DNA from 3 places in the Allobosea sp. P2_B12 genome. Region 3 is predicted to be linked to each of the others. Evidence: riboswitches for the same ligand, from Rfam matches in the RefSeq annotation. Region 3 holds a riboswitch; each other region holds the start of a gene.
The links. A riboswitch is a leader RNA that binds a small molecule or an ion and turns the genes downstream of it on or off. The one in region 3 is predicted to bind thiamine pyrophosphate.

Region 1 (9,296 bases), on a different contig from region 3:
AGGATTTCACCGGCGGTATTCACAGTCGCGACAATGTCAGCACGGCGAAACTCGCGCTCGACCGGAAGGGGCGCTTTCTCGCGCTCGCAGTCGAGACGATCGGCAATCTCGGTGCCTATGTCTCCTCGCTGGGGCCGGGAAGCTCGACCAATGCGCCCGCTGCCGCCATGGGCGGGCTCTACGACATTCCGGCGATGACGATGGATGTGCGCGGCGTCGTCACCAACACCGCCCCGATCGATGCCTATCGCGGCGCCGGCAAGCCCGAGGCGAACTACCTGATCGAACGCCTGATCGAAAAGGCGGCCCATAAGCTCCGCATCGACCCGGCCGAGTTGCGCCAGCGCAACTTCATCCGCAGATTCCCTCACCGCTCCGCCTTCGGCACCACGATCGACTGCGGCACCTTTGGCGAAAATCTCGACCAAGTGCTGCTGGCCGCAGACCGGGCGGGCTTTCCCGCCCGTAAGCGCGCGGCGAAGAAGCGCGGCAAGCTGCGCGGCTTCGGCATCGGCTGCTTCCTGGAAACCTCGCGCGGCCAGCCCAATGAGGAAGCCTGGCTGCGCATGCGCGATGACGGCACCATCGACATGGCGGTCGGCACGCAGTCCAACGGCCAGGGCCACGAGACCTCCTTCGCCCAGGTCGCGTCGGCCAAGCTCGGTCTGCCGGTCGAGACGTTCAATCTCGTCCAGGCCGACACGACCCGCGTCCCGCGCGGCGGCGGCCATGGCGGCGCCCGCTCGCTCCACCTCGGCGGCACAGCGCTGGTGATGGCGGCCGACGACCTGATCGCCAAGGCAAAGCCGATCGCGGCGCAGTTGCTGCAGGTGGGCGCAGACGAACTCACCTTCGAGAACGGCGGCTTCCATGCCGCGGCTGGGCCGGACGGACTGCAGCGCGAGATCGACCTGTTCGCCGTGGCAAGGCATGTGCTCGACAGCACCGGCACAGGGCTGGAAAGCCATGGCGACAATGTCTGCGACATCATCACCTTTCCAAACGGAGCGCAGGTCGCCGAGGTCGAGATCGACCCGGAGACGGGCGCCATCTCACTGGAGCGCTATGTCGCGGTCGACGATTACGGCACGCTGGTCAATCCATTGCTGACCGAAAGCCAGGTTCATGGCGGGCTGGCGCAGGGCATCGGCCAGGCGCTGCTGGAGGAGGCGGTCTACGATCCCGATTCCGGGCAGTTGCTCAGCGCGACCTTCATGGACTACGCCATGCCTCGCGCCGACGACCTGCCATTCTTCGACCTCGCCATGGTCGAGGTGCCGACCAAGGCCAACCCGCTCGGCGTCAAGGGCTCCGGCCAGGCCGGCTGCATCGGCGCGCCGCAGACGGTGATGAACGCCGTGCTCGACGCGCTGCGCCCGCTCGGCGTCACCCATCTCGACATGCCGGCCACCCCCGCCCGGATCTGGCGCGCGATCCGCGATGCGCAAGCTCAAAGCCTTAAGCCATCACCAGCCCGCCATCGACATGCAGCGTCTGGCCGGTGACGAAGCCGCTCCAGTCGGAGGCCAGGAACAGCACCGGGCCGGCCACATCCTCCGGCGTCGCGATCCGGCCGAGCGGCGTCTGCGCGATCAGCATGTCCTTCACCGCCTCGCGCGTCCCTCTGCTGGCGTCGGTCGGATAAACCAGGCCGGGCGCGACGCAATTGACCCGGATACCGAGCGGTCCGAGTTCCGTCGCCAGATTGCGGCTGAAGCCGATCAGCGCGGCCTTGGCGGTGGTGTAGTCGTGATAGGCGATGCTCGGGCGCGCCACGAGGTCGCTCGCCATGTTGACGATCGCCCCCCTGCCCCGCTGCCGCATCAAGGGCAGCACGGCCTGGCAGACATGATAGGTTGCTTTCAACGCGCCATCGATTTGCGCCTGATAGGCCGACCACGGCGTCTCCCAGAACCGCGCCCGGTCGTCGGGGTCGAAGACATAAGGCGCAAAGGCGTTGTTGACGACGGCGTCGATCCGCCCAGCCTCCTCGCCGATGCGCGCCACCATCGCCTCGACCTCGTCGGGCACGGTAACGTCGGCCGCGATCGCCAGCGCATTGCCACCCGCCGCCCGGCAAGCCTCGACGACCGCCTGCGCCGCCGCCTCACTGCGCCGGTAATTCACGATCACCAGCCCACCCTCGGCGGCGAATGCTTTTGCGAGCGCGGCGCCGATGCCCCGGCTCGCCCCCGTGACGAGGATGGTTTTGTCGCGGAATTTCATCGGCATTGCCTCAAGGGATCAAATCCGACTTCACGACCTGCGCGATATCGATCGGCTTCACGATCAGCCCCAGCGTGTGGAAGGTATCGGCGCCCTTCTGCATCAGCTCCGGATCGAAATGGCCGAGACCCTTAGCGGCCGTCGTCGGCGACACCGTCGAGATGTTGCGCAATTTGATGATCTCGAGATTGAGCGTCTCGTCGCGGCCGTTGATCGCCCGTGTTACCGCGACCTTGGCGGCTTCCTCGGGCTTGGCGATCATCCAGGCGGCGCTGTCGCGATAGGCTTCGAGGAAGCGCTTTAGCAGCGGCTTCTTCGCCTCATAGGTCGCCTGCGTCACGACGAAGATGTCGCTCGGCAGGTTGAGATGGTCCTTCACCTCGATGACGTCGAAATCGGCCAGCCCCTTCGACTTCGCCACCAGCAGCCCGGTATCGGTTGCGGCTGTGGCATCGACCTGGCCCTGGATCAGCGGAGCGAAGTTGAGCAGCCCGGTGACCTCGATGGTCGCATCCTTCTCGGTGAGGCCGACCTGATGCAGCAGCACCTGCAGGTTTTGCCGCGTACCGCTCGACAGGCTGTAGACGCCGATGCGCTTGCCCTTGAGATCGGCCGGGCCCCTGATGCCGTTGGCCTTGGGCGCGACGACGTTGAAGACATTCTGCGGATAGATATTGTAGATCGCGACGAGCTTCTCGCCCTTGTCGAGCGCGAGATAGAGCGCGGCCGGATCGGTGAAGGCGATGTCGGCCTGGCCGGTCAGCATGGTCTGGATCGCCGAGCCCCCGCCGGTGCCCGGCACATAGCCGAGATCGATGCCCTTGGCCTTGAAGAAGCCCTTGTCGGGCTCGGCCAGCAGATTGGTGATCTCGCTGATCGGCTGGCTCCAGCCCGCGACGGTGACCTTGTCGAGGGTCTGGGCTTGGGCAGACGCGCCGATGAACATCGCCATGAAAGCGGTCGCTATCCCCCAAGCCCTCATCCTGAGGAGCCGCGAAGCGGCGTCTCGAAGGATGCTCCAGATGGTGCGGGAGCCTCCTAAAGCATCCTTCGAGACGGCCCTGCGGGCCTCCTCAGGATGAGGGCTCATGGGGCTGAACCGGCAAATCGAAGACATCGGCCTATCCTTTCAGATGGTGGCGCAGCAGCAGCCGCTCGGCCAGGAGCGCGGCCTGGTAGAAGACCATGCCGAGCAGCGTGATCACGATGAAGAGCGCAAACATCAGGCTCGAATCCATCACGCTCTGGGCGGCGATGATCGAGGCGCCGAGCCCGGCCCGGCCGCCAATGAACTCACCGACGACGGCCCCGACCAGCGCCAATACGACCGCGACGCGAAGCCCGGCGAGGATGACCGGCAGGGCGCTCGGCAGCTTCAGCCGCAGCAGCGTCTGGAGCCGGCTGGCGCCGAGCATGCGGAAGAGTTCGCGCCTGGACGGATCGACCTGGGCGAGCCCCGTCAGCGTGTTCTCCATCAGCGGGAAGAAGCAGATCAGCGCGGTGATCACCACCGTCGGCGTCATGCCGAAGCCGAACCAGACGATGAAGAGCGGCCCGAGCGCGAGCTTGGGCACGACCTGGCTGGCGACGATATAGGGGTGCAGCAGCCGGCGCAGGAAGCTGGCCTCAGCCAGCAGGAAGCCGGTTCCGAGCCCCACGGCGCAGCCGAGCGCCAGACCCAGCGCCATCTCGGTGGCGGTGATCCGCAGATGCGGCCAAAGACGCCCGGTCACGATCTCGCTCCACAAAGTCGCGAAGACAGCGGACGGCGCCGGTACGATCAGCGCCGGCACGCCGCCGAGCCGGCACCAGGCTTCCCATGCGGCGAGCAGGGCAAGCAGCAAGAGGGCCGAGGCGAGGCGGGCCATCATGGCGCTGCGTCCATCGCCTGCCGTAACTCCCGGCAAAGCGCGTTGAACGGCTGGGCGTAGCGCATCTCGCGCCGGCGCGGGCGCGGCAAGTCGATGGAAAGATCGTGATGCAGCCGGCCCACCGCCATGATCGCGACCCGGTCGGCGAGATAGACGGCCTCGGTGATGTCATGAGTGACGAAGAGCACGGTCGTCGCATGCAGCGCACAGAGCGCCAGCAGATCATCCTGAAGCTCCTCCCGCGTCAGCGCATCGAGCGCCGCGAAGGGCTCGTCGAGCAGCAGCAGATCCGGTTCCGTAATCAGCGCGCGGGCCACCGCGACCCGGCTCTGCTGCCCGCCCGAAAGCTGTCCCGGATGGCGCTCTCCATAGACGCCGAGCCCGACCCGTTCGAGCAGGGCCCGGGCCTTGTCGCGATCCTGCGCAGTCGGCCGGCGCTTCAGCGACACCGGCAGGAGCACATTGTCGATGACGCTGAGCCAATCGAGCAGCGTCGGCTGCTGGAAGACGAATCCGATGCGCGCACCCGGCCCCGTCAGTGCCGCGCCATCGATCCGGACGCTGCCCTGGTCCGGCGCAATCAGCCCGGCCGCCAGCTTCAGCAGTGTGGTCTTGCCGCTGCCGCTGCGGCCGACCAGGCAATGAAAGGCGCCGCGCGGGATCGCCCAGACGACGCGGTCGACGATGACCGGCTCCGCGCCATAGCGGAAACTCGCCCGCTCGATTGCGACAAAGCTATCCTTTGCCGGCTCAATCGACATAATCAGCGAAACCTTCGGCGGCGAGTTCGGCCGATTGCTCGATCTCGGTGATCGTCACGAGGTCGAGCAGGTTGAAGCGCCCGTCATTGTGCCAGCCGGCTTCGGGCGCGGTCATCCGCCCGAAGGCCGAGATCCGCGTCACGCCGGCCTCGCCCAGCAAGGCCGCGATCCGGAACAATTCCTCGGGTGCAGCCGCAACCGCCGCGCTCTGCAGGAAGGCCCGGAACGGCACGATCAACGGAATGACATCGTCCAGCCTGTCGACGGCAACGATCTTGAGTGTGCGGTTCAGCCCGCTCGGCGCCAGCGGCTCGGCCTCTTCGACCAGAACGACGCTCCAGGGATCGGCGGCATCGCCGAGCACGACCCGGCCCTCCCCGTCGAAGGCGCGCATCTCCTCGGCATTCCGCCAGGAGGCGACGCCGGCGGCCTCCGCCACCGACAGCGCCCGGCGCGGATGCCGGCGCGCGAAGCCCGCCAGCTCGCGCGAGACCTGCTCGGCGAAATCGCGCGGTGAAACCTTGCCGCCGCGTTCGACGAACAGCATCTGCGGCGCGTAGCAACCCTGCTGCTCGTAACGGATCACATCATGGGCGACGAGCCGCGCGAGCGGCCCGGCCCGGCGTGTGTCGAGCGCGTCGCCTGAGACCAGCCCGAAGCCGATCTTGTAACCATGGGCTAAGAAGCGCGCGGTCACCGGCGCGCGATCCCGGATCGCCGCCAGCGCTGCATTTCCGCCGAACGCAACGACCGTGTCCGCCTCGTTCAGCCAGACCTGCTCGCTCTGCGCATCGCCGCCCTTCCACCAGACGATGGCCATGCACTCGCCAAGCTTCGGGTCGATCTCGGCCAGGACTTTCGCGAACCAGCCCGCCAGCAGCGGCTCGGCGCTCGCGACCTTGCCGATCGTGCCCGCCTTGACCAGCAGCCCCGAGATCAGGCTCCACAGCGGCAGGCCGGGCACATTGCCGGCCCATATATGCAGCAGCAGCTCCGGCCCATAGGCCCGCGTGAAGCCGCCCTTCATCGCCGGCTGGAAAGCGTCGAGCAGGCCCGGATTGGCGAAATCCTCGGCGAGGAAGCGCTGCAATTGCGGTGCGCGAAAGGTCCTGAGATAGCCGGAAAGTCCGAGCCGCACCGTCTCGGCATCATATCCGGTCACGATTGGCAGCACAGCTTCCGCCTTGCGCCGCCAGGGGTCGTCGCGGTCGAGCAGCCGCGCCACGGCCTTGTCGATTGTGGCGACGATCTGCGCGACGGAGAGCGTCTTCAGATACGCCCGCGCATTCTCCCGAACACGGACGGCCAGCGCGAGGCTCTGCGCCTCGCTGAGCACCGGCACGGAGACCTGCGCGCTCTCGCCCCAGGCGGCAAAGTCGAGCACGCGCCATTCGACCTCCTCGGTCGACAATCCCGGCAGATGCCCGGCGAACTCGGTCACGGCTAACCCCGCGCCGCCTTCAGGAACTCGGCGACGGCGAGCGAACAGCCCCTGGAATCCGCCCCGTCAACGCGGCCGAGCAGCCTGAAGCCGCCTTCGACCATGATGCCGGCATCCTCGGTCAGGATCGCCGAGACGCAGTTGAAATGAGCGAGGTCGTGATGCACCAGCACACCCGTCGAACCCTCGGGCAGGTCCCGCCCGCTCACGGGATCGACGACCCGGCTGCGGATCCAGTGCGGCCCGGACTTCACCGGCGGGCAGGTCGCATTGCCGTCATCGTAGAACTGCGTGCTGAGCTCGGTCATGCCGTACATGTTGATGCAGGCGCTGCGCGGCACGCCGAGCGCGTCCGAGAGCGCATCATAGAACGCATCGGCGCCCATCTCGCGCGACTGCCCCTTGAATCCGCCGGTATCGAGGATGCGGCTTCCCTCGGGCAGGGCAAAGCGCCGCCCTTCCGCCGCCAGCGCATCGAGCAGATGCACGAAGCTGTAGCTCGCGCCGAGCAGCGCATAGGGCTGCCCCGAGGCCTGCGCCCGCTCCAGCGCCGCGATCAGCCGGGCCAGGTCGAGACCATCCGCCCCGATGAAGCCTTCGCTGGCCGCTGTTCCGCACTCCCGCTTCGCCAGCGCCAGATAATGCGCCAGAGACGAGTTCGGCATCGCCTCCTCGTCGGGGAAGAGGATGCCCATCTCGATCCGCTCCAGCCCTTTCATCAAGCGCGCGCGGAAATTCACCAGCATCGAGCGGTCGTAGACGGAAAGCGTCGGGTGATAGCTGCAGCCCCGGACGCCCCCTTGCGTCGTGCCGCTCGTCATGAAGACGCGCTCTGCCCTCTCGGTCTGGCTGCAGCTCAGCGTCAGATCCTTGAAGGCGGTGATCGGCACGGCGGGAATGTCGCGCCAGTCGCGGACGGTCAGCGTGGTGCGCCCACGCTGGATGGCGAAGCGCCGATAGGGCTGGTTGTGGGCGAACTGGTAGGCGAAGACGTCGAGCGCCACGCGCTCGAAATCCGCCTCGCTCGCCGCGTCGCGGTCGATGAAGGCCAACAAGGCCTCTATGATCTCAGCTTCCGTCACGTCCAGCCACGCCTTCCCGAAAGGCACCCATGGTCCGGCGACATGCCTTGCACGGGGCCTGAGAATCCGGCCTTCGGCGCGAGTTTGGAAAAGGGGCAGCTGCCCGCCCGATGTCCCGCATCCCTACGCCGGTATGAACCGGATCAGGTTCGGAGGGTCACCGCGTCGTCCGGATTTGGCCCGAACCGGCGGAATCTCAGCCTCCTAGCGAGGCCCCCCTGGGAACGCCATCAGCATGACGGCGCGCATGCGGCGATGTCAAGAATGGCCGCCCGCGCCGCGGGCATGGCCAAAGCTCGCCGATGAAACATTGCGGGTGCGACGCGCGTTGTCGAAGCAAACCCGCCAAGGAAACGAAACATGGAACTTCCGCAGGACGTGCCTCTCGTCGTGATCGCCAGCGAGGACGAATATCAGGAAGCGCTGGCAAAAATCCGCGCCGCCAGCGTCCTGCCGGCCGGCACGCCAGAAACGATCGAGGCCGCGGGTCTCGTCGCCGCGGTTCGTGCATGGGAGCACGAGCACGGCGCCGAATCCGGCACGCCGGCCAGCAACGTACCCGCGCACTGAGCCGGGGCAGTCACCCATCCAGGGAGATCTCACATGGATAGGACCCGCGAAAACCCCACGCTGCTCGTCGAGGACGACGGGCGTCGCATCGCCGAAGCAGAGGGCGCCGCGGCGAGCCATCAGACCAGCCCGCAGACCAATGTTCACGACGAAGGCAGCGATGCCAACGATACGGCCGACGGCCTGACGGAATCCGAAGAGGCGGTACGTCACGCGGCCGAGGATATTCCGACGGGTCAACGCCCCGAAGGCCAGGCCGACACAGTCCCCGTCTTCGATCGCGGATCGCTGCCGCCAAAGGTCTGACGTCACCGGCCGCTCAGGCCGCTCCATCGGAGCCTGAGCGAAGCAAATCGGCGTAAGATTAAGATAGGGGAAGTGGCGGACAGGGAGGGATTGTCCAAATTTTCCAGAGAATTCAGCAAAATCAATGGCTTGAGAGCCGCGAATTTCGATCGTGTGTACCACTCCTGTGACCCGCCGTCGAGCCAGCGAAGGGGTTTCGTGGAGAGCCTCTAATGGCTATCGAGAATAATTATACTCACCGTAAATCTCGATAAGCAGCCCCCCGGTCTCTTCTACGAAATTGAGCTCGTTGATTTCCGGAAGGTACTCAACAAGGAACTCATTCGGCTGGGGCAGCATTTTGCCGTGGCAGCGCAGCGTCGAAGGGCCTGATCGAGGACCGCCGGCATTGTCGAACGTGCAGGACCAACCGGACGCCTTCACGTAGTCGTAAAACGGCTTGAGATTGCCCAGCCGATGTTCCGTGCCGTCCAGATGAACCTTGACTTGGGTTGCTACAGGAAAGTCCATCTGGCGCCATTTGATGCGCGGTGTTTGCGCCGTGGCGGTGGACGCCGCCAGGCAGGCCGCGAGGATGAAGGGCATGCGCATGCTGGGCCTCTTGTGATCCAGTTGAGTTGGGCTTGGAGCGTGATGGTCGTTCAGTCGTAGATGACCGCGAACAGATCGCTGAAAGGCTTCCCCTTCCACGCGTTGCTGTTCATACTGGCCAGGCTGAAGCTGCGTCCATCCGGGTTGACGGTCCATTGGATTGAGACAGGCTCGCCGACCGACCAATAGGCGTCCTCCGCCCAGGCTGTGACGTGCTCCCCGAAAACTCGGCCAGTCCGAACTGGAATTTTCCACTTATGATCCCGGGATCGGGACGAGGAGAGTTCCATGAAGGCATCGAAGTTCACCGAGGCGCAGATCGCGTTCGTTTTGAAGCAGGCTGAGAGTGGCGTGCCGATCGCAGAGGTCTGTCGGAAAGCCGGGATTTCGGACGCGACGTTCTATAACTGGCGTAAGAAGTATGCGGGCCTGATGCCGTCGGAGATGA
Region 2 (11,067 bases), on a different contig from region 3:
AGCGTTACAATTTGTAATCGACCAGCAACATGGACCCGCAGTGATCCGTCGCCGTGATCGCCGCATGCCACGCGCCATCGTCCGGTCGGCCTTTTCGGCAGGTCGCCCCCTGCGGCGACGGCCGTTGAAGCGGCTGGCATCCTGTGGTCGAACTCGTCGCAACAAGCCGTCGCGGTCGATCCCTGGCCGCGAGCGGAGGCCGGGAGGACCACCATGCGCATCGCCAGTATCGAACCCTTCATCCTGCACATCCCGGTGACGGGCGGTTCGATCGCAGATTCGACGCACCGCATCAGCCATTGGGGCGTGGTCGGCACCAAGATCGTCACCGAGGATGGGCTGGAGGGCTACGGCTTCACCGGCACCCATGCCGATCTGCCCTCCGACAGGCTGATCACATCCTGTATCCGCGACTGCTACGCCCCGCTGCTGATCGGCGAGGATGCCTCCGAGATCAGCCGGCTCTGGCTGAAGCTTGCCCGTCAACCGGCCCTGCAATGGGTCGGCCGCGCCGGCATCACCCAGCTTGCGCTGGCGGCGGTGGATATCGCGCTGTGGGATCTCAAGGCGAAGAAGGCCGGCGTCCCGCTTTGGCACCTGCTCGGCGGCGCGACCAAGCCCAGGCTGGAGGCCTACAACACCGATATCGGCTGGCTCTCGATTCCCAAGGACCAGCTCGTCGATGGCTGCCGAATGGCGGTCGAGCGCGATGGCTTTCACCGCATCAAGGTCAAGGTCGGCCATGCCGATCCCGGCATCGATATCGGCCGTCTGGAAGCGGTGCGGCAGGCGGTCGGCTCCCATGTCAGCCTCGCCATCGACGGCAACGGCAAATGGGATCTGCCGACCTGCAAGCGCTTCTGCGCGCGGGCCGAGCCGCTCGACATCTTCTGGTTCGAGGAGCCGCTCTGGTATGACGATGTCGGCTCGCATGCGGCGCTCGCCCGCTCGACCTCGATCCCCGTCGCGCTCGGCGAGCAGTTGTACTCGCTCGACGCTTTCCGCAGCTTCATCACGGCCGACGCGATCCATTATGTCCAGCCCGACGTGACCCGGCTCGGCGGTATCACCGAATACATCCAGGTCGCCGATCTCGCGCTCGCCAGCCGCCTGCCGGTCGCGCCCCATGCCGGCGAGATGAGCCAGGTCCATGTCCATCTCGCCTACTGGCACCAGGCGACGCCGGTGCTCGAATACATCCCCTGGATCAAGGACGCCTTCGTCGAGCCGGCCAATGTCGTCGATGGCTGTTTCCTGAAACCCCAGCAACCGGGCGCCGGCACGACGCCGACAGCCGACGCCATCGCACGCTTCGCCAAATCGCTGAGCTGACGCCGGCTATTTCGCCTCGGCCGCGATCGGAACATCGTAACTGGGCGCGCGCGCCGCGCCCTTGAAGCCGAAATGCCACCATTCGCGTGAATAGGCGGCGAAACCCTGCGCCTTGAAGGCGGCGGCCAACCTGCGCCGGTTGGCGGCTGCCATCTCGCCGACTTCGCGGCTGGCACCGGCCGAGCTCGGGTCGAAGCGGTCGAAGGGCGTGCCGAAATCCAGGGCCGAAGCATTGCCGGCACCGTCGACCGCCTCGGCGCCGGCATCCACCGCCGTGCCCTTCGAATGCGAGGACGTCGCGGCGATATAGCCGAGCGCGAAAAGCTCCCGCTTGTCGATGCGCGGATAGTAGTCGCTCTTGCGGGCCTGGTCGGTCTCGTCAGCCGCCCAGGCGGCGAAAGCCGAGACGGCGCGTTGCGGTCGGTAGCAGTCATAGACGATAAGCCGCCAGCCCGAGCGCGCCAGCACGCCTGCGACCCGCGCCAGCGCCTCGGCGGTCTCCTGCTTCAGCCAGCATTCGGGCGCGCCATAGCCCGCCACCGGCCGCCCGGTGAAATTCTCGGCGCCGGCATAGCGGATCTCCTGCCGGATCGCCTTGCTCACCTCAGCAAGACGCACGAAGCCCGGCGGCAGCGTCGTCGCGAGGCAAGACCCGCCCAGGACGAGCGCCAGTCCGGGTACGGCAAGGCGGGGCAGGAGATGTCGGCTCATCGTGCCTGCAGATATCGCGGGAAAAGCCCCGACCGGCAATCGTGGGCGCGTGGCCGCAGTGACTGGCTTGCCCCTGCGAGCCGGCAGTTCTACAACTCACCCGTCCGTTGGGGTGCCCACAAGGCTGAGAGGCGTTCGATCGCCAACCCATCGAACCTGATCCGGGTAATGCCGGCGAAGGGAACGGTTCAGGCTCGTCGCTGTCTTCGGCACGCCATCGCCGTTGTCTTCCCGGTCAAGTGGGAATGGCATGTCCGATTCGTCCGCACAGCCGAGGCCGCCCCAGCGCCTGAAGACCGGCGCAGGCAAACCCGTGCATGTCGGCATCATCGGTGCCGGCGTCGTCGGTCTCGCCTGCGCGGCCGAGTTGCTGGCTCGCGGCGCGACGGTCACGCTGCATGAGCGCGGCGCCTTCGCGGGCGAGCGGGCCTGTTCCTGGTTCGCCGGCGGCATGCTCGCGCCCTGGTGCGAGGGCGAGAGCGCCGAGGAGCCCGTGATCCGCCTCGGGCAGGAGGCTGCTGGCTGGTGGGAACGCCATGTCGAGGGCGTCGTCCGCAAGGGCACGCTCGTCCTGGCACCGAGCCGCGACCGCAGCGAACTCCGACGCTTCGGCCAGCGCACCTCGCATTTCGTCGAGCTCGATGGCGAGGGGATCGCGGCGCTCGAACCCGATCTCGCCGGCCGCTTCGGCAAGGGGCTGTTCTTCGAAGGCGAGGGGCATCTCGATCCGCGCCAGGCGCTCGCCGGGTTGTCGCAGCATGTGCTGGCGGCCGGCGCGCAGATCCATTTCGGCAGCGAGGCGAGGGCGGCCGACATTGCCGCCGATATCGTGCTCGACTGTCGCGGTCTCTCGGCCCGCGATGCACTGCCCGATCTGCGCGGCGTCAAGGGCGAGATGCTGCTGTTGCGCAGTTGCGATATCACGCTCGCTCGCCCCATCCGCTTGCTGCATCCGCGCATTCCGCTCTATGTCGTGCCGCGCGCGGACGGGCTCTTCATGGTTGGCGCGACCATGATCGAGAGCGCCGACCGCAGTCGCATCTCGGCCCGCTCGATGCTGGAACTGCTCGGCGCGGCTTACGCGCTGCATCCGTCCTTCGGTGAGGCGGAGGTCGTCGAGATCGGCGTCGATGCCCGCCCGGCCTTTCCCGACAACCTGCCCAGGCTGACGCGTCGGGGCCGGGTGATCCATGTCAACGGGCTCTATCGCCACGGCTTCCTGCTCAGCCCCGCCATGGCGCGGCTGGCGGCGGATGCGGTGCTCGATCCAGCCAGTATTCCGGAGATGCTTCATGACGTTGCTGCTTAACGGCGAGCCGCGCGAGGTCGTGGCCGATACGTTGGCACAGGCGCTGGCCGAGCTCGGCTATGCCGGCAAGGTCGTCGCCACCGCCGTCAACGGCGATTTCGTCGCCTCGCGTTTGCGCGAGAGCGTCAGGCTTGCGGATGGCGACCGCATCGAGGTCGTCGCCCCGATGCAGGGCGGCTGATGATGGCCTCATTCTACGGTTTCGAGCCTAAGAGCCGGCTTTTCCTCGGCACGGCGCAATATCCCTCTCCGGCGATCCTGGCCGAGGCCGTCAGGGCCTCGGGCGTCGAGGTCGTCACGGTCTCCCTGCGGCGGGAGGCCGGAGAGGGCGGGACCGGGGAGAGTGCCTGCGGCCAGGCCTTCTGGTCCCTGGTCAAGGAGCTCGGCGTGCGCGTCCTGCCCAACACGGCGGGCTGTCACGGCGTCAAGGAGGCCGTCACCACCGCGCAGATGGCGCGCGAGGTCTTCGGCACCAACTGGATCAAGCTCGAGGTGATCGGCGAGGACGACACGCTCCAGCCGGATGTCGTCGGGCTGATCGAGGCGGCGCGCATCCTCAGCGCCGACGGTTTCGAGGTCTTTCCCTACACCACCGAGGACATCGTCGTCGGCGGCCGCCTGCTCGACGCCGGCTGCGAGGTGCTGATGCCCTGGGGCGCGCCGATCGGCTCGGGCCGGGGCCTCAACAACCCCTATGGCCTGCGCACCATGCGCCAGCATTTCCCGGGCATCCCGCTCGTGGTCGATGCCGGCATCGGCCTGCCCTCCCATGCCGCCCATGCCATGGAACTGGGCTATGACGGCATCCTGCTCAACACGGCCGTCGCCAGGGCAGGCGATCCCGCCTTGATGGCCAAGGCTTTCGCCAGCGCGATCGAGGCCGGTCGTCAGGCCTTTGAAGCGCAGCCGATCGAGGCGCGCGACATGGCCGCTCCCTCCACCCCCGTCATGGGCAAGGCGTTTCTATCATGAGCAAGGCTGCCGTCATGAAGCTCGACCCGTTCTACCCGATCTTCGACAGCGCCGACTGGCTCGCGCGCATGCTGCCGCTTGGCATCAAGCTCGTGCAGTTGCGCATCAAGGACAAAACCGAGACCGAGACCGCGCGCGAGATCGCCCGGGCCAGGACGCTTTGCGCGGAGGCCGATTGCGTCCTCGTCGTCAACGACTACTGGCATCTGGCGATCGAGGAGGGCTGCGACTTCGTCCATCTCGGCCAGGAGGATCTCGACGACGCCGATCTCGATGCGATCCGCAAGGCCGGCATGAGGCTCGGCATCAGCAGCCATGACGAGGACGAGTTGGAGCGGGCGCTGGCGACCGAGCCGGACTACGTCGCGCTCGGCCCGGTCTATCCGACGATCCTCAAGGCGATGAAATGGGATCCGCAGGGGCTCGACCGCGTCACGGAGTGGAAGCGCCGCATCGGGAGCATCCCGCTGGTCGGCATCGGCGGCATCTCGCTCGACCGCGCGCCGGGCGTTTTTGCCGCCGGTGCCGACATCGTCGCGGCGGTGACGGACATCACGCTCAACGCCGATCTGGAGGCGCGGGCAAAGGCCTGGATCGCGGCGACGCGGGGTAGAGCGCGTAGCGCCTGAAGGTTCTCTTCCGAACCACCGCTGTCATCCTGGGCTTGACCCGGGATCCATCGTAGAGCGCAGTTCCCTACGATGGATCCCGGAGCTCCGCTTCGCTGCGTCCGGGATGACGGCCGCGCTTTATCTTGATGCGATGGCGGCTCAGACGCTCTCCACCGCCACATGCCCGTCGACATGGCCGAGGCTGCGCTCGGGGTCGAGCCGGTCGCGCACGCGCTGCTTCAGGATCTTCGAATCCGGGAAGCCGCCTTCGGTCTTGCGGTCCCAGATCAGCTCGCCGTCATAGCTGATCTGGAAGACGCCGCCGGTGCGCGGGATCAGCGCGACCTCGCCGAGATCCTGGCCGAAGGTCGAGAGCAGTTCCTGGCCGAGCCACGCGGCGCGCAGCATCCACTGGCACATCGAGCAATAGGTGATGGCGATGCGCGGGGCGGGCTTTGCTGGGGTTTCGGTCATGACGATCTGCCTTCAGGAATGATGCTGCGCCTTCGAAACCATGGTTCTCCGCGTCAGGCAAGCATTCTGCGGCATGACGGATCGGCGCGGGCTGTTCAGCTCGCGATCGCGCTCAGGCTGCGCGAGGGATAGCGCAGCGCCATGTCGAAGGGGTTGAGCCTCGCGCCCAGCGCCTCGGCTTCCGTCTTGAGGATGCTGACGACATTGGCGAGCCGGTCCTCGCGCAGCCGCTCCAGCAGCGTGCCGACGCTGAGCGCTGCGACCGCACGCCCATCCGCGTCGCAGACCGGCACCGCGACGCCGGCCATGCCGGGGATCAGCCCGGTGTTCAGGTTGACCCAGCCCTGGGCGCGGGCCCGGTCGAGCGCATTGCGCAGCGCGGCCTCGTCGAGGAAGCCGCGATCGAGCAGGCGCGGCATGTTGAAGCGGATCACCGCCTCGCGCTCGGCCTCGGGCAGATGTGCCAGCATGGCAAGGCTGCCCTGGCCAAGCCCGAGCGGCACCTTGCCGCCGATGTCGCCGGTGAAGGAGCGGATCGGAAAGGGGCCCTCGATCCGGTCGAGGCAGACCGCGTCATAGCCGTTGCGCACCAGCAGGAAGACGGTGTCGCTCAGCGTCGCCGAGAGCCGCAGCAGCGCCGGCCGCGCCAGGTCGCGCAGGCCACCGGCTTGGCCGGCGCGGGCGGCGAGCACGAAGAACTCCAGGGCCGGCCGATAGCGCTTGCCGCCGGCGACCTGCTCGACGAAGCCCTCCGCCATCAGGTCCCGCAGGGCACGGTGCGCGCTGGGCTGGCCGCAACCGGCGGCGCTGGCGATGTCCTTCAGCCGCATCCCGGCGGCATCGCCCGCCGCGACGATGCGCAGCAGCCGCAAGGCGCGCTGCAGGCTTGATGGGGCATCCGCGGAATCCGGCATGTGTCCTGAAATCAAATGAGTTCGACGCAGAATAAAATTCCATATGAAGAAATTATGTCAATATAAATTCTCCAATGTGAAATCCTTGATTGACGGATTTGTGTCGCCTGCGTCTGCTTGGGTTATCGCAGTTCGGCCTCCGGTTCGATCAGAGCCGGGCGCCCGCATCCGAGGTGCCGATGGGCTTCCTGACGCTGCAATCGCTGAGCAAGGTCTATGGCGAACTCGCCGCCGTGCGCGATGTCGACCTCAGCGTCGCCAAGGGCGAATTCGTCTCGCTGCTCGGACCCTCCGGCTGCGGTAAGACCACGACGCTGCAGATGATCGCCGGCCTCGTCGAACCGACCGGCGGGCGCATCACGCTGGACGGCCGCGACATCACCCACGAAAAACCCAACAGGCGCGGGCTCGGCATCGTCTTCCAGAGCTATGCCCTGTTCCCGCATATGACGGTGGCTGAGAACGTCGCTTTCGGCCTGGAGATGCGCAAAATCGCCCGGCCTGAGCGCGACCGCCGCGTCGCCGAGATGCTCGGCCTGGTCCATCTCGCCGCCTTCGCCGAGCGCTATCCGCGCCAGTTGTCGGGCGGCCAGCGCCAGCGCGTCGCGATCGCGCGTGCGCTGGTGATCGAGCCGCCGGTGCTGCTGCTCGACGAACCCTTGTCGAACCTCGACGCCAAGCTGCGCGAGGAGATGCAATTCGAACTGCGCCGCATCCAGCGCAGCGTCGGCACCACGACGATCATGGTCACGCATGATCAGGCCGAGGCGCTCTCGATCAGCGACCGCGTCGTGGTGATGGAGCAGGGCCGCATGACGCAGGTCGATGCGCCCTACAAGCTCTATGAGCGGCCGGCGACGGCCTTCATTTCGTCCTTCGTCGGCAAGATGAACCGGATCGAGGGCGTCTGGCAGGGCGGCCGCGCCGAGGTCGCCGGCATCGCCTTGCCGAGCGAGCAGGCTGCATTCCCTGACGGGCAGGCGGTCGCGCTGTCGCTGCGGCCCGAAAAAATCGTGCTGGCCGAAGCCGGGCAGGGTATCGTCGACGGACGCATCCTCGCCCGCTTCTTCCTCGGCAGCTACTGGCTCTTCAGCGTCGAGACGCCGGTCGGCGTCATCTCAGTCTCGGTGCCCAATCAGGGCGAGGAACCGCCCGGCGAGGGCGCGCTGGTCTCGCTCGGCTGGGCGCCCGCCAGCCTCAAGGTCGATGCGCCGGCAGGGGCTGCCGCATGAGCGCCACCAGCGAGAGCCTTGGCCCGCCGGCCGGACGCGTCAATCCCACGCCCTGGCTGCTGGTCGGTCCCGGCGCGCTGATCTTTCTCGGGCTGGTGGTGCTGCCGCTGGTCCTGACCGTGATCCTGTCCTTCCACGTCTATGACCACACCACCGGCATCAAGAACGAGTTCACGCTGGCCCACTACATCGCGGTGTTCTCGGACGACTACTATCTCGGCACCTTCTGGCGCACGCTGCGGCTCGCCTTCCTCACCACGCTGATCTGCGCGGTCATCGGCGCTCCGGAGGCCTATATCCTGTCGCGGATGCGCGATCCCTGGCGCTCGGTCTTCCTGCTGGTGATCATCGGCCCGCTACTGGTCTCGGTGGTGGTGCGCGCTTTCGGCTGGAGCATGCTGCTTGGCTCCACCGGGCTGGTGAACCAGACGCTGCAGGCGCTGGGCTTCGGCACGGCGCGGCTGCTCTATACCGAGACTGCGATCGTGATCGCTCTCGTCCACGTCATGCTGCCCTTCATGGTCATTCCGGTCTGGACCGCGCTGCAGAAGCTCGATCCGATGGTCGAGGCGGCAGCCCTGACGCTGGGCGCCTCGCATTTCACGGCGCTGCGCCGCGTGGTGATGCCGCAGGTTTCGCTGGGGATGCTCTCGGGCAGCCTGATCGTCTTCGGCCTCTCGGCCAGCGCCTTCGCCATTCCCGGCCTGCTCGGCGGCCGCCGGCTCAAGATGGCCGCGACGCTGGTCTATGACGAATACATGCATGAGCTGAACTGGCCGCTCGGCGCCGCCATCGCCATCATCGTGCTCGCCGCCAACCTCGCCATCATGCTGGGCTATAACCGCATGGTCGAGGCGCGCGCCCGCCGGACTCTGGGTTGAGGACGGCGCTATGCAAAAGAACGGCCCCATCGCGCTCGTCTTTCACAGCCTCGTCGTCGCCTTCGTACTGGCGCCGCTGGTGGTGATCTGCCTCGTCGCCTTCACGCCCGAGAACACGCTGTCGATCCCGACGACCTCGTTCTCCCTGCGCTGGTTTCGCGAGATCTTCATCCATCCCGATTTCGTCGCGTCCTTCGTCAACAGCCTCTGGTTGGCGACGCTGTCGGCGACGATCTCGGTCGCGCTCGCGGTGCCCGCCGCGCTCGCCATCAACCGCTACGAGTTTCCCGGCAGGGGCACGCTCAACGCGCTGTTCCTGTCGCCGCTGATCATTCCCCATCTCGTGCTTGGCGTCGCCTTCCTGCGCCTGTTCGCGCTGGTCGGCGCGGCCGGCTCCTTCGCTTGGCTGGTCGCGACCCATGTCATCGTCATCACGCCTTATGTGCTGCGGCTGGTGATGGCGGCCTTCACCGGCCTCGATCGCAGCGCCGAGCAGGCGGCGATGACGCTGGGCGCCTCGCACTGGACGGTGTTTCGCCGCGTCACGGCGCCGATGATCCTGCCCGGTATCACCGGCGGCTGGCTGCTCGCCTTCATCAATTCCTTCGACGAGCTGACGATGTCGATCTTCGTGACCTCGCCGCAGACCGTGACGCTGCCGGTGCGGATGTACATGTACGCCACGGAATCGATCGATCCGATGATGGCGGCGGTCTCCGCCCTGATGATCGCGCTGACCGCCGGCGCAATGCTGATCCTCGACCGCGCCTTCGGCCTCGACAAGATCCTCGTCGGGCAGAAGTGAGGGCGAACGCCATGCCACTGCTTCATCGCATCGCCCGTAAACGCCACGCGACGATCGCCTTCACGCTCGACGGCGAGCCGCGCCAGGGCAGGGCGGGCGACACGCTGCTGACCGCGATCCTGAGCAACGCCAACGCCGTCCGGACCAGCGAGTTCTCCGGCCAGCCGCGCGCCGGCTTCTGTCAGATGGGCGCCTGCCAGGATTGCTGGGTGACGCTTTCGCATGGCGAGCGCCTGCGCGCTTGCTCCACGCCACTGGTGGCGGGCATGAACATCGTCACGCGACCGGGGCGGACGCCATGAGCGGGCGTGCACAGCCCCTGGTCGTCGGTGCCGGGCCGGCCGGCATCCGTGCCGCGCAGGCGCTCGTCGCTGCCGGCTTGCGGCCCCTCATCGTCGACGAGGCTCCTTCCTGCGGCGGCCAGATCTATCGCCAGCGTCTCGTCCCGGATGAGCGCAGCGAGACGGCGCTCTATGGTTCGGAAGCCGGCAAGGCGCAGGCGCTGCATCGCGACTTTTCAGGCTTGGCCGGCCATCTCGACTACTGGCCCCAAGCGCTGCTCTGGAACCTGCGCGAAGGTGTGGCCGACATCGCGGTCGCCGGCGAAAGCCGCCGCGTCGCTTATGATGGCTTGATCCTGGCGACAGGCGCGACCGACCGCATTCTGCCGCTTCCCGGCTGGACGCTGCCCGGCGTTTTCACGCTCGGCGGCGCGCAGGTCGCGCTGAAAGCGCAGGGCTGCGCCATCGGCAGCCGCGTCGTCTTCGTCGGTACGGGGCCGCTGCTTTATCTCGTCGCCTGGCAATACATGAAGGCCGGCGTCGAGGTCGCGGCCGTGCTCGATGCGGCGCCCTTCTCGGCCAAATTCGCCATGCTGCGCGGCCTGTCGCTGTTTCCGGCCGTCGTTCTCCGGGGCATGCGCTTCGTCGCCGAACTGCGCCTGCGCGGCGTCGCCATCCATTCCGGCGTCGAGGACGTCCGGTTCGAGGGCGAGGATGCGGTCTCTGGCGTCGCCTGGACGCAAGCTGGCCGCGCGCACCGCATTGCCTGCGATGGCGTCGGCTACGGGCTGGCTTTGCGCTCGGAGACGCAAGCGGCCGACCTTGCCGGCTGCGCCTTCCGCTTCGACCAGCGCGACCGCACCTGGCTGCCGCAGCGCGACGCCACCGGGCGCAGCAGCGTTCCGCACGTTTATCTCGCCGGAGACGGCGCCGGCATTGCTGGCGCCGACGCGGCCGAGCGGGCGGGGGAACGCGCCGCGCTGGCGCTCTGCGAGGATCGGCGTCTGCCGTACTCGCTGGAACGCGCCGCCGTGCTGGAAGCCGAACTCAGCCGGATCGACCGTTTCCGCGATGTGCTGGAGGCCGCGTTCCCCTTCCCGGCGCATTGGGCCGCGGGCCTCGCCGACGACACGTTGCTTTGCCGCTGCGAGGAGATCCGCACTGGCGAAGCCCGCGACGCCATCGAGCGCTTCGACATCGTCGAGATCAACCGGCTGAAGGCTGTCAGCCGCGTCGGCATGGGCCGCTGCCAGGGCCGCATCTGCGCTGGCGCGGCGGCGGAGCTGCTGGCGGCGCAGACCGGTCGCAGCCTCGACAGCGTCGGGCGGTTGCGCGCCCAGGCGCCGCTCAAGCCGGTGCCGCTGGTGCTGACGCCGGTCGGGGCCGAAACGGAGGCCGTGGAGTGAGCGTCCGCCTCGATGTCGATGTCGCGATCATCGGCGGCGGCCTCGTCGGCGCCTCGGCTGCCCTCGCCTTGCGCGGCATGGGCCTGAGCGTCGCGCTTCTCGACAAGGGCTTCTGTGGCGCGCAGGCGAGCGGCGTCAA
Region 3 (11,067 bases):
CGATGACGCCGTCCATGCCGCGCCTGCCGACCAGACGCTGGGCGATGATCGTGCCGAGAATAAAGCCGAGCACGGCGAAGCCGAAGGACAGCCCGTACTGCACCGGCGTCAGGCCATGGATGTCGATCAGCACGAAGGACGAGCCGGAGATGAAGGCGAACAGCCCGCCATAGGCCAGCGCGGTCAGCCCGACATAGACGCGGAAGGCGCGGTTTTCCAGCAATGTGCCGAAGCCGCGGAAGATCGCCATGAGGGAGAGCGGCTCGCGCGAGCGGCTCCGGACGGTCTCGGGCAGGAAGACGCCTACCACCGCAGCGAGCAGCGCGGCAAAGCCAAGCGAGGCGACGAAGGTCGAGCGCCAGCCGAAGGCCTGCTGCAGCACCCCGCCGAGCACCGGCGCAATCGCCGGCACCAGCCCCATGATCATGCCCATGCGCGCCAGTTCGCGGCCAGCACGCGCCCCCTCATAGAGATCGCGCACCATGGCGCGGCCAAGCACGATCGGGCCCGACGCGCCAAGGGCCTGAACCGCGCGGGCGATGGTCAGGGCCTCGATCGAGGGCGCAAAGGCGCAGGCTAGCGTCGCCGCCATGAAGATGCCGAGCCCCGTCAGCAGCACCGGTTTGCGGCCGAGTCGGTCGGAGAGCGGTCCCCAGAGAATCTGGCCGCCGGCGAAGCCGAACAGGAAGGCGGAGAGCGTCGCCTGCGCGCCGGCAACATCGGTTGCCATCACCCTGACGATGTCTGGCAGGGAGGGCAGGTAGAAATCGGTCGAGAGCGGGCCGAGCGCCGTCAGCATGGCGAGGACGGCGGTCATCGCCAGCGTGTCGGGGCGGAGTTTCATGGGATGGGCGGCCTTGCGTGAACGGCAGGCAGCTGTCTAGGCCCAGCCCGTCAGACTGTCGAGGTTTGGCCGCCGCCTACCCGAAGGCGTGCAGCCCGGCGCCGTGGCGCTTGAGCCAGGCCTCGGCTTCTTCCGTGCGCGGGCAGAGCTTGTGCGTCAGGGCCCAGAACCGGTGCGAATGGTTCATTTCCTTGAGATGGGCGACCTCATGGGCGGCGAGATAGTCCAGCACCAGCGGCGGGGCCAGGATCAGCCGCCAGGAGAAGTTCAGATGCCCTTGCGAGGAGCATGAGCCCCAGCGGCTGGTGGTGTCGCGGATCGTGATCTTGCGGGCGGGGATGCCGAGCGCCGCGGTATGCCGGCGCACCGCCTCCTCCAGATCCTCCAGCGCGGCGCGGCGCAGGAAATCCTTGATCCGGCGCGGGACATGGGCGCTCTCGCCGGCAACGGCGAGGATCGGCTGATCGTCCTGGTCGACCGTCGCATGGGTGACGCCGCGCGCCTTCGACCAATGCACGATGCGGTGCGGCTTGCCGCGGAACGGCACGATCTGGCCGGGCTCGAAGGGTACGCCGAGCGGGCGCTTGGCCACCCGCGCCGCGATCCAGCCGCCATGATTCTCGGCGAAAAGCCGCCCCGTGGCGAAATCGGCGCGTTCGGGCAGCGTCAGGGTGATCTCGCCGGTGGCCTGCGAGACGCGCAGCGTCATCCGGCGCGCGCTTGCCCGGCGCTTGACCGCCACGGGATAGAGCATGCCGCCATGGGGCACCTCGATCCGCTCCGGATCGGGCTTGCGCTTGAACAAAGAGAGCCGCATCGGCCGCGATTGTGCGGGATTCGTCGCCAATGCGGAAGAGGCTTGTCGAGATCGCAGCGTCGCGCTCAGCCCATGCGGGCGGCAAGCGTCGCTTCGTCGAGGGTTGCCAGCGCATCGACGAGATGCATCGCGAAGCTGCCGGGCCCGGCGCTGCGCTGCGCTGCGATCTCGCCGGCAATGCCGAAGGCCGTCAGCGCCGCGCCGGCCGCCAGTCCTAGATCAGGCTCCACGGCGCAGCAGGCCGCGACCAGCGCACTCGATGCACAGCCGAGCCCGGTGACCTTCGTCATCCAGGGATGGCCGTGAGCGATCTCGAACCGGCCGGACGGCGCCTCGATCCGGTCGATCGCGCCCGTGGTGATGCGGGTCGTGCCTGGCGTCGTGGCGAGCAGCGGCGCGAGCGCCGCCATCTCGGCCGCGTTGCCGCGTACGACGGCGCCGGGCAGGCGCAGTATGTCCGCGGCCAGCCGCATCCGCAGCGGCGACAGTTCGACGAAGACCGGGTCGAGGACCAGCGGCTTGCCGTATTCCTGCGCCACCTCCAGCAGCTTCGGGATGGCGCGTTCGCCCTCAGAGCTGATCGTGCCGAGATTGATCAGGATCGCGCCGGCGCCCGCCGCCACCGCCGCGACCTCGTCGGGATGAACAGCCATCGAGGGGATGGCCCCGAAGGCGAGCAGCATGTTGGCGGTGACGTTTTGCGCCACCGTGTTGGTCAGGCAATGCACGCGCGGCCGCTGCTCCGTCACGCGCGACAGCACGCGCGCGACGGTTTTCGTATCGAGGCCGAGGCTGCCGGCGGTCAGGCTCATTCGGCAGCGGGCAGATACAACTTGCCGGCCTTGTCGAGGAATTCCTGAGACTTCACCGCCATACCCTCGCTCGCCATAGCTTCGAGATTGGCGCGCTCATTGTCGCTCATCGCCAGCACCTCGGCGCGCAGATCCTGGGTGATCTTCATCGAGCAGAATTTCGGCCCGCACATCGAGCAGAAATGCGCGACCTTGTGAGCGTCCTTCGGCAAGGTCTCGTCGTGGTAGCTGCGCGCCGTATCGGGGTCGAGCGCCAGATTGAACTGGTCCTCCCAGCGGAAATCGAAGCGGGCGCGGCTGACCGCGTCGTCCCTGATCTTGGCCGCCGGATGCCCCTTGGCGAGATCGGCGGCGTGGGCTGCGATCCGGTAGGTGATGACGCCGGTCTTGACGTCGTCGCGGTTGGGCAAGCCGAGATGCTCCTTGGGCGTGACGTAGCAGAGCATGGCGCAGCCATACCAGCCGATCATCGCCGCGCCGATGCCCGAGGTGATGTGGTCATAGCCCGGCGCGATGTCGGTGGTCAGCGGTCCCAGCGTGTAGAAGGGCGCCTCGCCGCATTCGCGGAGCTGCTTGTCCATGTTTTCCTTGATCTTGTGCATCGGCACATGGCCGGGGCCCTCGATCATGACCTGGCAGCCCTTCTTCCAGGCGACCTGCGTGAGTTCGCCCAGCGTCTCCAGCTCGGCGAACTGGGCGCGGTCATTGGCGTCGGCGATCGAGCCCGGCCGCAGGCCGTCGCCGAGCGAGAACGAGACATCGTATTTGCGCATGATGTCGCAGATCTCGTCGAAGCGCTCGTAGAGGAAGCTCTCCTTGTGATGCGCCAGGCACCAGCGCGCCATGATGGAGCCGCCGCGCGAGACGATGCCGGTGACGCGGCTGGCCGTCAGCGGGACATAAGGCAGCCGCACGCCAGCGTGGATGGTGAAGTAGTCGACGCCCTGCTCGGCCTGCTCGATCAGCGTGTCCTTGAAGACCTCCCAGTCGAGCTTGATCGGATCGCCGCCGACCTTCTCCAGCGCCTGGTAGATCGGCACCGTTCCGATCGGGACCGGCGAGTTGCGCATGATCCAGGAGCGGATGTTGTGGATGTTGCGGCCGGTGGACAAATCCATGACCGTATCGGCGCCCCAGCGGATCGCCCAGACCAGCTTCTCGACCTCCTCGGCCGCGCCTGAGGTCACCGCCGAATTGCCGATATTGGCGTTGATCTTGACCAGGAAGTTGCGGCCGATCGCCATCGGCTCGAGTTCGGGATGGTTGATGTTGGCCGGGATGATGGCGCGTCCGCGCGCGATCTCGCTGCGGACGAATTCGGGCGTGACGAACTCCGGCACCGAGGCGCCGAAGCTCTCGCCATCGGCATGGCGCTCGCGCGCGCCCTCCAGCATCGCGGCGCGGCCGAGATTTTCGCGATGCGCGACATAGATCATCTCGGGCGTGATGATGCCGGCGCGGGCGAATTCGTATTGCGTCGCCATCTGGCCGGCACGCGCCGTCAGCACCGGGCGCTCCGCCGGACAGGCCGGGACCGTCTGCTCGGGCGAGATGTTGCCGTTGTCGGCGGCCGTCACCGCCCGCCCCGGCACCGTGTCGAAGCCACGCGCCGCCAACCAGCCGCGCCTGACCTGCGGCAGACCGGCATTCAGGTCGATCGTCACGTCGATCTCGGTGAAGGGACCCGAGGGATCATAGATTCGGACCGCCGGCTCGGAATCGGTCGTCAGCACGACCTCGCGGAACGGCACCCGGATCGAGGCGTCTTCCGGCGTCGGCACGTAGATCTTGCGCGAGCCGATGATCGGCCCGGTGGTGACGCCGGTCGGCGCGCCGAAAGTGCGGGCGGCGCGGGCATTGTCTTTTGGAGGTTTGGTGTGGGTGTTCATGGGATCTCCGCCTTGGTTCAAGGGTCAGGAGATCCGGCGTCGAAGCGGTTCAAGCGCTGTGATGCGGACGCAGATATGACGGCGCCGCGTTCCAGTCCCTCCGCCGGTATGACCCGGATCAGGTTCGATGGGTTCGGCCTGACGGCCATCTCAGCTCTTGCGAGCACCCCTCGGAACGATCCGAAGATTAGGCGGGTCAATGACGATACGCAACCGCCTCAGGCGGTGATGTCGACGGCCTGTCCCTGGCCAGCCGGCAAGCTCGCCTGGGCCTGTTCGACACTTTCCTGCAGCAAAGCGACGACTGCCTGGTCGGACGCCGCCTGCTGACGCAGCATTTCGGTCTGCAGAGCCTGCTGCGTCGAAGTGGCTTGCGCCACGGCGAAGCTCTGCGCGATGGCTAGGGAATCACTCATGAACACGCCTCCTGCCGCTGGCATAGGCTGAGGACATTGAGCGATCGTAAATCAGGACCGACGAAGGCGTTCTTTCTGCCCAATGCCCTCAGGGCGCGATGATCGACTGGACAGGACGGGGCATTGGCACCTCGCGCTCCGGCCGGGGCTGCGCGATGTGCGCCTGCTGGCGACGCTCGATCCGGCCACGGGCCATGGCGCTTTCGACAAGGACTGCATCGGGATCGATCCTTACAGGCGCGGGGGCGACCGTCGCTGCGGGGATGTGCGGGCGAGACATCGGTGGCAACGGAGCCACCACCATGGTTTGCGCCGTGGCGATGGCCGGGATGGCGACCATGCCGGTCAACAGGGCACCGGCCAACAGGTTGCTGTGAACATGCATCGGCTTACTCCTTTGTCATCCTCACCCCATGGCCCGAAATGGCCTTGTTTTGGATGAAACGACGCGAGCGCCTTGGTGGTTCCACAGGTGCGGCATCAAAAAGGCCGCCTCGCGGCGGCCTTTTCCTTGTCGTCTGGATTTGCCCGATCAGCCGCCCTGGCCGGCCAGCAGCGGCGTGATGCGCCGGAGCGTGACGCGACGGTTCTGGCGTTCGGCCTCCTGCGTCGGGACCTTGAGATATTGCTCGCCATAGCCCTGCGTCGTCAGGTTCTCAGGTGGCACGCCGAAATCCTTCGTCAGGATTTCGGCGACGGACTGGGCCCGACTATCCGAGAGCGACAGGTTGTCGACGTCGGGGCCGACGGCGTCGGTATGGCCCTCGACCAGGAAGACCTCGTTCGGAGAGCGCTGCAGCGCCCGGCGGATCGATTCCGCGATGACCGACAGGCGCTGCGCCTGACCGGCCGGGACAGCCCAGGAGCCCGACTCGAAGGTCACGGTGTCGATGTCGACGCTACGCATCCGGGCGCGCAAATCCGGCGAATAGCGGACTTCGTCGAGCGTGTAGCGTCGCGGGATCGGCGCGACCGGCGGCGAGACCATGGTCTCGTAGATCAGCTCCTGGTCGGCCTGTTCGGCATCGACGATGTAGCGCTCGCGCGGGATGCGCAGCGCGGGCCGTTCGAGCACGACGATCTCGTCCGAGAAACGATCGCTTGGCCGGTCGCGCCGGGTGTTGTCGATGATGATGACCTCGCGCCCTTCGCGGTCGAGCCGGGTGCGCCGGATCAGGCGTCCGTCGGCGTCGGTCACGGTGACGATGCGGCTGCCGTCGGCGCGCTCGAAGACGGTGCGGTTCTCGTCGCCGCGCCGCTCGGTGCGGCCTTCCAGGCCGAGATCGCGGAAGCGCTGCGACTCGTCGCGGCGGATGATCGTCCGGTCGTCGTCGCGGATGATGGTGCGGCCGGGCTCGCGGATGATGGTGACGTCGCCTTCGCGCCGCTCCTCGCGGCGGCCGCGCACATCCTCGAGCCGATTGGCGCCTTGCGTCGCCATGATGCCGCCGATCACGCCGGCACCGATCCCGATGGCAGCGGCGCCACCGAGCCCGATACCGCCGCGGCGGCCCTGACGCGGGTCCGCGGCCGGCGGCTGGCCGGGGGCGGAAGGCTGGCCGGGGGCCAGCGCGGGAGCGGGAGCAGAAGGCTGGCCGGGAGCCGTGCCAGGAGCCACCGGAGGGGCGGCCTGCGTCTGGCCAGGGCGAGGCTGGCCGTCACGCGGCGGGGGCGGAGCACCGGGTACCCTGCCCGCTGGCGGGACGGCTGGTGCGGTCTGCGGCGCTGGAGCAGGAGCGGCCGAGGGCTGTGTCGGCGCTGCTGGCGGAGGAGCGGCCTGCGCCGGGGCCGGCGGCACGGGTGCTGACTGGGTCTGGGGCGCCGGGGCCGGCGCCGTGCGCGGCGCGGCCGGGGCGCCGGGCCGAGCCGGCGCGGGTTGCGGGGCTGTGCTCCGCGGCGCCGCCGGCACAGAAGGAGCGGGGGCGGGCTGCGGTGCGCGCTGGGCGGGAGCCGCGGCCGGGGGAACCGGGCGTGCGGGATCGGCACCCGGCGGACGCGGCGGCGTCGGACGGACAGTAGGTTCGCCAGTCGCGGGCGGCACGGGTATCGGCCGGGCGGCGGGCTGGCCCGGAGCGGGAGCAACTGGCGCGGTGATCGGCGGCGCGGCGCGCGGCATCGGCGGGTCGCGCCGGGGCTCTGGCGCGGCGCTGGGTGGCGCGGATGGCGGTGGCGCAGCCTGTGCCGGCACCGGAGGACGCGGGGCCGCGGGCGGAGCCGCAGACGGGGCTGGAGGCGCAGCCGGGCGCTGCACCGCGGGAGGCGGACCGGCCGGAGACGGCGCGCGCGGAGCCGGCGCACCGGGCGCCGCGGGAGCGCCGGGAGCACGCGGACCGCCAGGCGCACGCTCACGGCGCGGTTGGCCAGGCTGATCATCGGCCGGCGGAGGCGCCTGGGCGAGCTCGAAGGATGGGGGGAGTATTGTCGCGGGAGCCGCAAAGCCGCCTTGCGACAGGACGACCGCGGGGAGGATGGTCCCGACCAGAAGCCAGTTCTTGCTGCGCGTCATGATGTCCATTTCCTGTTCAACTGCGAGCAAGAACGCACCGGATGCGCTGAACCCGTCCTGAACCAAAAACGGCGGAAATCGGGCTTGGTTCCCCCCTGCTGCTGATTTGCCAGCGTCACGCCAGACCTGGGGGGATCGCGCCCGGGCGGGGGCGGACGCCTTTCCGGCTGTACCGCGCGGAACAGGCAAGCGCCGCCTCGCCCCGTAAATCCTCCTCCGACAGCAACGCTCCATTCCGGGGCGTGCGACGTTCGAAGGACCCACCATCATGTATGCTTCCAGACACGACGACGATTGCATGGGCTGCGCCGGGCCGGCGCGGCAGGCGTGCAAAGTCCGGCCCAGCATCCGGCCTCTTGCTCCCGCCCTCTCAACCGGCTTGGCCCGCACCTCGGCCCTGACCTCGGCCCTGCTCGGCGACCAGCTCCGCTTCGAGGTCAACGGACCTTTCGACGGCGACAACGCCGAACCGAGGCGTTCCAACTGGGTCTCGCGCCTCCGCGCCGGCCTCGCCGCTTTCCGCCACAAAGCTGCGGAGCGGCGGCGCAATCGCCAGATCGCCCGCGAATTGTCTGTGCTCGACGACCGCACGCTCCGGGATATCGGCCTCAGCCGGTTCGATATCGACGCGGCGATCGCCCGCACGCGGCGGGGCGGGCGCTGACGCGGCCCGCACACCCGCATATCCCCAACCCATCCAAGGTATCAGACCGATGTTTTCCCAAGACCATCACGGCAACGCGCTTTCGGGCGCGAGCCACGCCGCAGCCGACGCCTTTTCACAGGCGGTCTCCCAGTTCGCGATCTTCTCTGGCGACCCCGTCGGCGCTGGCGAAGCGATCATCCAGGACGAGCCCGACTGCGTCATGGCGCATGCGCTCCATGCCTGGCTCTATCTGCTCGGCACTGAGCCGGCCGCCATTCCGGTCGCGCAACTGACGATCGAGCGGGCGCTGAAGCTGCCGGCGACGACACGCGAGCGCGGCCATCTCGCAGCGCTCGCCCATCTCAGCGAGGGGCGCTGGCACGAGGCCTCGCGCGTCATCGAGGATGTCGCGATCGAGAACCCGCGCGACCTGCTTGCCTTGATCGCAGGCCACCAGCTCGACTTCTTCACCGGCAATGCCCGGCTGTTGAAGAACCGCATCGCGCGGGCCCTGCCGGCCTGGTCGCCGGACATGGCCTCGCATCACGCCATGCTCGGCATGCACGCCTTCGGACTCGAGGAGAACGGCGAATACGCTCTCGCCGAGAAGCAGGGCCGCGCTGCGCTCGCCGCCGCGCCGGCCGATGGCTGGGCCCGTCATGCGGTGGCGCATGTGCTGGAGATGCAGGGGCGTCACGACGAGGGCATCGCCTTCATGCGCGACGACATCGCGACCTGGACGCAAGGAAGCTTCCTCGCGGTCCACAACTGGTGGCATCTGGCGCTGTATCACCTCGAACTCGGCCAGATCGACGAGGTCCTGGCTCTGGTCGATGGGCCGATCTTCGGCGGCATGCCGGTGCAGATGCTGGAGCTGATCGACGCCTCTGCGATGCTGTGGCGGCTGCATCTGCGCGGGATCGATGTCGGCGAGCGCTGGACCCGGCTCGCGGAGCAGTATCAGGCGCGCTGGTCGGCGGGGCTCTACGCCTTCAACGATCTGCATGCGCTGATGGCCTTCATCGGCGCCGGTCGGCGCGACCTCGTCGAGGCGGTGCTGGCGCAGCAGCCTGTCGCGGCGCTCTCGGCTAGCGACAATGCCGGCTTCAGCGGCGATGTCGGCTATCCGCTGATGCGGGCCTTCACGGCCTTCGGCGAGAGGCGCTATGCCGAGGCGGTTCGGCTGATCCGGCCGGTGCGCCATATCGCGGCGCGCTTCGGCGGCAGCAACGCCCAGCGCGACGTGATCGAGCTGACGCTGATCGAGGCCGCGCTACGGGCGCGCGACGAGCCGCTGGCCCGCGCGCTGGCCGGAGAGCGGCTGGCTGCCAAGCATGAAAGCCCGCTGGCGCGGCTCTTCGCCAAGCGCGCCGGGCTGACCATCGCGGAGGCGCCGCTGGTGGCGTAGCCTTCCCCAGCGACCCACACGCGCCGTCATCCCGGACGCAGCGAAGCGGAGATCCGGGATCCATGCCTGAACCGTTTAGGAATGGATCCCGGATCGGCGCGGCTTCGCCGCTTGTCCGGGATGACAGCGCATCTCAGAGCCGGCGCAACAATTCTAAATGCCGGATTCCGCCTTCACGAAGGCAGCGATCTCGGCGTGGCTGGCGAACCAGACATCCGGCATTTCCTTGATATGCGCGATCAGCTTCTCGAGGATCCAGATGCGCGAGCGATAGGTGATGACATGCGGGTGCATGGTCAGAAGGAACAGCCCGCCCTCCTCATAGGCGCGGTCGAACTCGCGGCGGAAGATGTCGAACACGACCTCAGGCGCCGTGTAGGGCCGCAGCGCCTGGAAGCGGTTCATGTTGAAATAGACCGCGTCGTCGCGAATCCATTCGACCGGCAATTCGACCATGCCGGTCGGCTCGCCCTTCTCGACGATCTCGTAGGGATCGTCGTCGGCAAACAGCGATGAATCGTAGAGCAGGCCGAGTTCGCGCTCGATCGCCAGGGTCACCTCCGAGAAATCCCAGGATGGCGTGCGCATGCCGACCGGGCGGACGCCGGTGATCTTCTCCAGCGTGTCGGCGGAGCGCAGATGCAATTCGCGCTCGGCATCGGGAGGAACTGCAGTGTTGACCTCGTGGATCCAGCCATGCAGGCCGATCTCGTGGCCCTCGGCGATGACGCGGCGCTGTTCGTCGGGATAGAGCAAGGCGGTGACGGCCGGCACGAAGAAGGTCGCCTGGATGTCCTCCTTCTTCATCAGGTCGAGGATGCGGGGCATGCCGACGCGGTTGCCGTACTGGCCCCAGGACAGCCGCCCGACCGACTTTCCGCCATCGCGCAATTCGTTGGTCTCATGGTCGACGTCGAAGGAGAGCGCCACCGCGCAGCGCGCGCCATTCTTCCACTTGGCCGGCTTGAGATTGCGGCCGGCGCGGACGCGGTCGACCTTGGCGCGCCAGGTCTCTTCGGGCCACTGCCAGGGCAGGAGTTCGGGTTCGGACATCATGGCTCTCCTTGTCAGGCGACCGGCAGCACCGGCACCGCCGCCAGCAGGCGCTTCGTGTAGGCGTCGCGCGGGTTGTCGTAGACCTCGCCGGCCGGGCCGCTCTCGACGATGCGGCCACGGTGCATGATCGCAACGCGATCGCAAAGATGGCGCACCACCGAGAGGTCGTGGGAGATGAAGAGCAGCGTCAGGCCGAGCTCCTGGCGCAGGCGGATCAGCAGGTTGATGATCTGCGCCTGGATGGAGACGTCGAGCGAGGCCACGGGCTCGTCGCAGACCACGACATCGGGCTGCATGGCGAGCGCGCGCGCGATCGCGACGCGCTGGCGCTGGCCGCCGGAGAACTGGTGCGGGTAGCGCCCGGCGAAGGCGGGATCGAGCCCGACGGCGGCGAGCCATTGCGCGACATAGGTTCCGGCTTCCGCGCGGCTGACGAGTCCATGGGCGAGCGGGCCTTCACTGATGCTGTCGCCGATGCGCATGCGCGGGTTGAGCGAGGCGAAAGGGTCCTGGAAGATCGTCTGGATGCGCGTCGTGATCTTGTGGGGCCGATCCCCCTCGCTCATCACATGCTCGCCGTCGAGCAGGACATGGCCGCTGTCGGGCGCGTAGATGCCGGCGACCATGCGGCCGAGCGTCGACTTGCCGCTGCCGGATTCGCCGACCAGCCCCA

Region 1: linked by a shared signal. The riboswitch ahead of AC1DYU_RS25670 (LuxE/PaaK family acyltransferase) and the one ahead of thiC (phosphomethylpyrimidine synthase ThiC) in region 3 are both predicted to bind thiamine pyrophosphate.
Region 2: linked by a shared signal. The riboswitch ahead of thiO (glycine oxidase ThiO) and the one ahead of thiC (phosphomethylpyrimidine synthase ThiC) in region 3 are both predicted to bind thiamine pyrophosphate.

What each region holds. Positions count from the first base shown of each region.
Region 1 is NZ_JBFUDG010000019.1:22,859-32,154, forward strand. Features, by position in the region: gene AC1DYU_RS25640 (xanthine dehydrogenase family protein molybdopterin-binding subunit) at 1-1,505, shown strand, start outside; gene AC1DYU_RS25645 (SDR family oxidoreductase) at 1,459-2,226, opposite strand; gene AC1DYU_RS25650 (ABC transporter substrate-binding protein) at 2,237-3,178, opposite strand; gene AC1DYU_RS25655 (ABC transporter permease) at 3,348-4,097, opposite strand; gene AC1DYU_RS25660 (ABC transporter ATP-binding protein) at 4,094-4,858, opposite strand; gene AC1DYU_RS25665 (acyl-CoA reductase) at 4,848-6,299, opposite strand; gene AC1DYU_RS25670 (LuxE/PaaK family acyltransferase) at 6,302-7,351, opposite strand; TPP riboswitch at 7,484-7,611, opposite strand; gene AC1DYU_RS25675 (hypothetical protein) at 7,742-7,951, shown strand; gene AC1DYU_RS25680 (hypothetical protein) at 7,985-8,257, shown strand; gene AC1DYU_RS25685 (hypothetical protein) at 8,474-8,848, opposite strand; gene AC1DYU_RS25690 (hypothetical protein) at 8,899-9,138, opposite strand; partial or broken gene AC1DYU_RS25695 (transposase) at 9,137-9,296, shown strand, end outside.
Region 2 is NZ_JBFUDG010000006.1:117,105-128,171, forward strand. Features, by position in the region: gene AC1DYU_RS16015 (mandelate racemase/muconate lactonizing enzyme family protein) at 214-1,332, shown strand; gene AC1DYU_RS16020 (M15 family metallopeptidase) at 1,339-2,043, opposite strand; TPP riboswitch at 2,142-2,243, shown strand; gene thiO (glycine oxidase ThiO) at 2,357-3,352, shown strand; gene thiS (sulfur carrier protein ThiS) at 3,336-3,533, shown strand; gene AC1DYU_RS16035 (thiazole synthase) at 3,536-4,324, shown strand; gene AC1DYU_RS16040 (thiamine phosphate synthase) at 4,339-4,953, shown strand; gene AC1DYU_RS16045 (Rdx family protein) at 5,095-5,409, opposite strand; gene AC1DYU_RS16050 (IclR family transcriptional regulator) at 5,505-6,323, opposite strand; gene AC1DYU_RS16055 (ABC transporter ATP-binding protein) at 6,503-7,555, shown strand; gene AC1DYU_RS16060 (ABC transporter permease) at 7,552-8,436, shown strand; gene AC1DYU_RS16065 (ABC transporter permease) at 8,447-9,241, shown strand; gene AC1DYU_RS16070 ((2Fe-2S)-binding protein) at 9,253-9,543, shown strand; gene AC1DYU_RS16075 (FAD/NAD(P)-dependent oxidoreductase) at 9,540-10,928, shown strand; gene AC1DYU_RS16080 (NAD(P)/FAD-dependent oxidoreductase) at 10,925-11,067, shown strand, end outside.
Region 3 is NZ_JBFUDG010000005.1:233,689-244,755, reverse strand. Features, by position in the region: gene AC1DYU_RS14785 (multidrug effflux MFS transporter) at 1-844, opposite strand, end outside; gene AC1DYU_RS14780 (M48 family metallopeptidase) at 921-1,661, opposite strand; gene AC1DYU_RS14775 (hydroxyethylthiazole kinase) at 1,727-2,473, opposite strand; gene thiC (phosphomethylpyrimidine synthase ThiC) at 2,470-4,362, opposite strand; TPP riboswitch at 4,440-4,543, opposite strand; gene AC1DYU_RS14765 (hypothetical protein) at 4,581-4,778, opposite strand; gene AC1DYU_RS14760 (hypothetical protein) at 4,867-5,163, opposite strand; gene AC1DYU_RS14755 (OmpA family protein) at 5,311-6,396, opposite strand; gene AC1DYU_RS14750 (DUF1127 domain-containing protein) at 7,664-7,948, shown strand; gene AC1DYU_RS14745 (tetratricopeptide repeat protein) at 7,998-9,338, shown strand; gene AC1DYU_RS14740 (polysaccharide deacetylase family protein) at 9,492-10,391, opposite strand; gene AC1DYU_RS14735 (dipeptide ABC transporter ATP-binding protein) at 10,406-11,067, opposite strand, start outside.